Roseibium sp. Sym1: one gene and its partner. The protein of the gene in region 2 interacts with the protein of the main gene of each other region in a pairwise test. Links are inferred from orthologs where the notes say so. Each region holds a gene or a part of one and is shown on either strand. Other genes may lie near its edges. The genes, in order: rplL and trhO.

The links.
Region 1: the proteins of trhO (region 2) and rplL interact in binary tests that used the Escherichia coli proteins (3 or more experiments, as listed by UniProt). The link is inferred for Roseibium sp. Sym1 from one-to-one orthologs.

Annotation. Positions count from the first base shown.
Region 1 is NZ_CP114786.1:4,512,935-4,516,118, reverse strand. What follows is about bases 1-2,868. They hold rplL (50S ribosomal protein L7/L12), read right to left. Parts: upstream 1,691-2,868; coding sequence 1,310-1,690; downstream 1-1,309. Other genes in these bases: rplA (50S ribosomal protein L1), read right to left, coding at 2,594-2,868; rplJ (50S ribosomal protein L10), read right to left, coding at 1,752-2,270; rpoB (DNA-directed RNA polymerase subunit beta), read right to left, coding at 1-1,023. Outside these bases: more of rplA, read right to left, coding at 2,869-3,184. UniProt on the Escherichia coli protein: The binding site for several of the GTPase factors involved in protein synthesis (IF-2, EF-Tu, EF-G and RF3). Is thus essential for accurate translation.
Region 2 is NZ_CP114786.1:3,887,205-3,890,336, forward strand. Bases 42-2,857 are described here. They hold trhO (oxygen-dependent tRNA uridine(34) hydroxylase TrhO), read left to right. Parts: upstream 42-943; coding sequence 944-1,771; downstream 1,772-2,857. Other genes in these bases: O6760_RS17645 (methyl-accepting chemotaxis protein), read right to left, coding at 42-103; O6760_RS17650 (PAS domain-containing protein), read right to left, coding at 78-605; O6760_RS17660 (hypothetical protein), read left to right, coding at 1,901-2,488; O6760_RS17665 (hypothetical protein), read left to right, coding at 2,539-2,763; O6760_RS17670 (LysR family transcriptional regulator), read right to left, coding at 2,806-2,857. Outside these bases: more of O6760_RS17645, read right to left, coding at 1-41; more of O6760_RS17670, read right to left, coding at 2,858-3,132. UniProt on the Escherichia coli protein: Catalyzes oxygen-dependent 5-hydroxyuridine (ho5U) modification at position 34 in tRNAs, the first step in 5-carboxymethoxyuridine (cmo5U) biosynthesis.

The DNA of each region.
Region 1 (3,184 bases), 630 kb from region 2 along the record:
GTGATGGCCACGCTCGATCAGCTCTTCCAGCAGCTTGCCGGTGATTTCATCGCCGGCTTCGGCATAGATCTCGCCGGTCTGGGCATCGACGATGTCCTCGGCCAGGTACTGGCCGTGCAGGTCCTCGTCGGTGACCTTCAGGGCGGTCACGCCCTTTTCGTCGAGCTGCTTGATAGTCCGCGCGGTGATCTTGCGGCCACCCTCGATGACGACTTCGCCGCTGTCGGCGTCGATCAGGTCATAGGAGGCCTTCGTGCCTTTCAGACGGTTGCCGTCGAAAGGCATGCGCCAGGAGCCGTCCTTCTGGCGGGTGTAGTCGATCCGCTTGTAGAAGGTGTTGAGGATTTCCTCGCCGTCGAGGCCAAGCGCCATCAGGAGCGAGGTCACCGGAATCTTGCGGCGGCGGTCGATACGCGCGTGGACGATGTCCTTGGCGTCGAACTCGATGTCCAGCCAGGAGCCGCGATACGGGATCACGCGGGCGGCGAACAGCAGCTTGCCGGAGGAATGGATCTTGCCCTTGTCATGGTCGAAGAACACGCCCGGCGACCGGTGCATCTGGGAGACGATGACGCGCTCGGTGCCGTTGACGATGAAGGTGCCGTTGTCGGTCATGAACGGCATGTCGCCCATGTAGACATCCTGCTCCTTGATGTCCTTGACGGACTTGGCACCGGTGTCTTCATCGACATCGAACACGATCAGGCGCAGGGTGACCTTCAGCGGCGCGGCGAAGGTCATGTCGCGCTGACGGCACTCGTCGACGTCGTACTTGGGAGCTTCAAATTCGAAGGAAACGAATTCCAGCAGGGACGTGCCTGCAAAATCGGAGATCGGAAATACGGATTGGAAGACCGCTTCCAGGCCTTCATTCTTGCGGCCGCCGCCCGGCATCTCGTCGACCTGCAAAAACTGGTCGTAGGATGCTTTTTGAACCTCGATGAGATTGGGCATAGCCGCGACATCGCGGATGGAACCGAAATATTTACGGACCTTTTTGCGACCGTTGAACGTTTGGGTCATTGTCGCTCCTCGTATCGGCCGGGTAACGGCTTCCCGAAACGCCCCTTTTCCAATCGGGCCACCGCCCGGGCGCTTCGGAAAACCGTCCCCCCGGATCAGCCTGCCTGACGTGACCTCACGAACAAGCGGATCGGCTGATCAATCTATGGGGTCTAGGACATCCTGATCCGGCCTCTCCGGATCACCATGCCCTAGTGGGACGTTCGCCCCGGAAACGGGTCAGACCCGCCGGGGCAAGCAACGGTCCCGGCCAGGCCGGGACCGCCAAAGGCTCAAAAGGCCTTTATTACTTCAGCTCGACAGAAGCACCGGCTTCTTCCAGCTTCTTCTTCAGCTCTTCAGCTTCGTCCTTGGCAACGCCTTCCTTGACGGCCTTCGGAGCGGACTCGACGAGTTCCTTGGCTTCCTTCAGACCCAGGCCGGTGATGGCACGGACTTCCTTGATGACGTTGATTTTCTTGTCGCCGGCAGAAGCCAGGACAACGTCAAATTCGGTTTTCTCTTCAGCAGCAGCACCGGCATCGGCAGCACCGCCGGCAGCGGCAGCAACTGCGACCGGAGCAGCGGCGGAAACGCCCCACTTCTCTTCCAGGAGCTTGCTGAGTTCAGCAGCTTCCATGACGGTCAGTGCGGACAGTTCTTCTACGAGCTTTTCAAGATCGGCCATTTTCTTAGTACCTTACGTTCGAACCAGAGTTTGGTTTCGTGAGACAGTGTGTTTGGACGCCTTATGCGGCCTCGTCCTTCTTGGCGTACGCGCCGAAGACGCGGGCAAGCTGCCCGGCCGGAGCGGCGGTAACCTGAGCCATGCGGGAAGCAGGGGTCTGGATCATGCCAACCAGTTTCGCACGCAGCTCATCGAGCGACGGCATGGTTGCCAGAGACTTGACTCCATCCGGGTTCAGGTTGGTTGCACCCAGAGCACCGCCAAGGATTGCAAACTTCTCGTTTGCCTTGGCGAATTCGACGGCTGCTTTCGGAGCGGCTACCGGATCGTCGGAATGGACGATGACGGTCGGGCCCTGAAACAGGTCGGAGATGTGCTCAAGGTCAGTGCCTTGAAGGGCGAGTTTCACAAGGCGGTTTTTTGCGACTTTCACAGTGCCGCCGGCTTCACGCACGGATGCCCGCAATGCGGTCATCTGGGCTACCGAAAGACCTGCGTAGTGCGCGACAACAACAACACCGGTGTTACCCAGCTCGGTGTTGAGAGACGTCACGAACTCGTGCTTTTCCGCTCTTTCCACTTGCCTTCTCCATTTGGCGGCGTTGCCGCCGCCGGTTTACCTTTGCCGCCTTTCAGGCAGGTCCCGAACCCGGAACCGCCTTGGGGCGACGCTCAGGGTCCTGTCCCCTCACCCTCACGCAAGAAACGCGCGGCAAGGTCTGGTTCGAACCAAGTCTTCCGCGTCAACGGCGGAGAATTCGGTTCTCACCCATCTATGCAGGCCAAAAAGCTTAAGCCGGTCTCCCGGCACCTGCAGTCTCGGACAGGGCAACCCGGCGGCGTGCCGCCGGGTCTTTTCGGCCCGAAGGCCGAAATCTCTTCAAAACATCCGGAAAGTCCGGATTACTCGCCAGCAACGCTTGCGAGATCAACCTTCACGCCCGGGCCCATCGTGGAGGACACGGCAATGCGCTTCAGGTAGGAACCTTTTGCGCCGGACGGCTTGGCCTTCTGGACAGCATCCAGCAGAGCCTTGACGTTCTGCAGGATGGCGTCTTCGGAAAAGGACACCTTGCCGACACCGGCATGAACGATACCGGCCTTCTCGACGCGGAACTGGACGGCACCGCCCTTGGCGTCGTTGACGGCTGCGGTCACGTCCGGGGTCACGGTGCCGACCTTCGGGTTCGGCATCAGGCCGCGCGGGCCGAGCACCTTGCCGAGACGGCCGACCAGCGGCATCATGTCAGGCGTTGCAATGCAGCGATCGAAGTCGATCTTGCCGCCCTGCACTTCCTGGACCAGCTCTTCGGCACCGACGATGTCGGCGCCGGCGGCCTTGGCTTCGTCGGCCTTGTCGCCACGTGCGAACACGGCAACCTTGACGCTCTTGCCCGTGCCGTTCGGCAGCACGCACACGCCACGGACCATCTGGTCTGCGTGACGCGGGTCAACACCGAGATTGATCGCAACTTCGACGGTCTCGTCGAACTT
Region 2 (3,132 bases):
CGAGTGTCCAGCCGGCGAGCCCGGCAAGACCCGCTCCCGCGCCCGCCAGACCGACCAGGGCCGCGCCCAGGGCAGCGTTATAGAGTGTGAATGAGCTCGTCATAACCCATGCCTTTTGACTGAAGGATCGATACCAGCTGGTCGTGGCCGGCCTGCATGCCCGTCTTGCGGTTGTCCGCCGTCTGCTCCGTCTTCAGAAGCTGGGCGTAGAGCGGGATGATCACGTCGTCGACGACCCGCCGGTTGGGAACACGGCGATTGGAGTGATAGCCGATGATCTTTCCTGTGCCGTCATAACTCGGTGTCACATGGGCAAGGACCCAGTAATGGTCGCCGTTGGCGGACATGTTGATCACATAGGCGAAGATCTCGCCGCCTGCCTCGATCGTGTCCCAGAGCAGCTTGAACACGCAGCGCGGCATGTCCGGATGGCGGATGAGACTGTGCGGTGCGTTTTCCAGTTCCTTGCCGGTAAAACCGGCAATGTCACGGAAGATATTGTTGGCGTAGGTGATGCGTCCACGCGTGTCGGTCTTCGAGACAATCAGGTCCCGTTCGGAGAAGAACCGCTCCACCCCCGTGGGGGCGACTTTGTAATGTGTCATCCTGCTGGTGCCCGCTCGGAATCGGTATCGTGGGCAGAAGCTAACCGCCTGAACTTAATTATCCATAAAGCATGTAAAGATACTTATACTCTAATGCTCTGACATATAAGCATTTTTACTGATTTTTGACGCGCGTTTCCAAAATGCTGACGGATCTGCCGCATTTCAGCCCGTGCCGGTGCCGCTTTAGTGTCTCGCGGTGACGGGATCCGAGAAACTGCGGACTTTGCAGTCCGGGACCTGTGGCTGTATAGAGGGCGCCAATTGACCGGATCATGATCACGACGCGTCCGTGCGCCTGGTCACAGCCGGTTGTTTGCCCGGAAAAGAAAAGCCAGATGAACGAATTTCTCGTTGCCGCCCTCTATCTGTTCACGCCGCTCGATGACTTCGACGCGCTGCGCGATCCGCTCAAGGCCTATTGTGAGGCGCGCGATGTAAGGGGCAGCCTGCTGCTGGCCTCGGAGGGCATCAACGGCACCATCTGCGGCCCGGAAGCGGGCGTGCGCGAGGTTCTGGCGCATTTGCGCAGCGATCCGCGGCTGAAAGACCTGACACACAAGGAGGCCTGGACCCACCGCCATGTGTTCAAGCGCATGAAGGTCCGCCTTAAGCAGGAAATCGTACGGCTCGCCGTCGACGGTATCGATCCGAACGAGATTGTCGGCGAATATGTCAAGCCGGAGGACTGGAACGCCCTGATCGCCGATCCGGATGTCGTCGTGATCGACACGCGCAACGATTATGAATTCGCCTTCGGCACGTTCGAGCGGGCACTGAACCCCGAGACCCAGTCCTTCCGGGAATTCCCGGACTGGGTCGAAGGCCAGGAGACCCTGAAGACGAAGCCCAAGGTGGCGATGTTCTGCACCGGCGGCATCCGCTGCGAGAAGGCCACGGCCTGGATGCTGAAACAGGGCTTTAAGGATGTCTATCACCTGGAGGGCGGCATCCTGAACTACCTGGAAAAGGTGCCGGAAGGCGAGAGCCTGTGGAAGGGCGAGTGTTTCGTCTTCGACGACCGTGTGTCCGTCGACCATCAGTTGCAGCCGCGCTGGGGCGCCTGGATCCCGGAAGAGGCCCGCCACATCATCAACGAGGACACGGATTACGAGACAGGTGCACGGGCCGATGACGATGTCGAGGCACCGTCGAGGGCCGGTTGATCCCGCACGCGTCCCGATCCGGCACGGCAATCGTTAACGATTGTTAACTTTTTCCCTTTAACCCCCTGGAGAACTTTCCTAAGGTCAGGAGTGCAGTGCATTTTTCTGCGCCAGACTGGGGGAAAGTCGATGCGTCACAGGTTCTGGAGCGCGGCCGCCGCGCTGGTTCTTACACCGGTTCTTGCCTCTTCCGCCGTCGCCGGCGGCCGGGCCCTGTCCTGTTACGAACAGGCGACCGTTCCCGCCGTCTACAGGACGGTTCACCAGAAGGTGCTGGTTCAGCCGGCTTCCAGCTACGTGGTGCAGAAGCCCGCCGTCTATGGCTATCAGAAACGCCGGGTGCTGGTGCAGCCCGAAAGGGTCAGCTATCGAACCAGCCCGGCGGTCTACCAGACACGACAGAGCCGCGTCCTGGTGCAGCCGGCCAGCGTCGGCTGGGAGTACCGGGTGATCAAGGGCCGCAAGATCCTGTGCAAGGTGCAGAATCCGGCCGTCTACAAGACTGTCAGCCAACAGGTGCTGGTCCAGCCGGCCTCGAAGGTGGCCGTCCGCCAGCCGGCCATTTACAGCACGGTCAATGAGAAGGTTCTGGTCCAGCCCGCTTCCAGTTACCGGGTGCAGAAACCGGCCGTCTACACGACGGTCAGCCGCCAGGTCCTGGTCCAGCCGGCGCAGCAGGTCTGGAAACCGGTCCGGGTACGCGGTTGCCGTTACTAGGACTGTGGATCAAAAGACGGTTGAATGAGACGACCAGCGAGGGCTGAAACATGATTTGCACACTGGTGGCGTCGTCGATCCTGCTGAGTGTCGAGGGTGGCTCCATGGCGGTCCTGATACCGGAAAACCAGTCGGTCCGGATCTACAACGAACAGTCCGCAGACGGTGAACACGCCGTCGTACACCTTTTCGGGGAGACCAAGATACAGGTACCCGGAGTGATGGCGGAACAGATCGTCGAGGCACTCAGACGCTGCCGCCGCGCAGGGGAATGATAGAACGCCAACCGGTCTTTGGACCGTACACAACGTCGCCTGTCACCAGCGTTCGCTTGCCCGTGCGAGTTCCGTTGCCAGAAAATCAACGAAAGCTCTTACTTTCGGGGCGAGATTGCGCCTGGAGCTGTAGACCGCAAAGACGCTGATGTCGAAAGCGTTGTAGTCCGCCAGAACCGTTTCGAGCCGGCCGTCCTCGCGTTCGTCCGCGATCATGTAACCCGGACAAAGCGCAATGCCGCAGCCTGCCAGGGCATTGTCCCTGACCGCCCTTGCGCTGTTGACCGACAGGGGCCCCTTGACGGGGACAGACAGCTTTTTGGGCCCGTCGCGAAACGGCCAGGCCCTGGGATTGCTGAAATTCGTGTC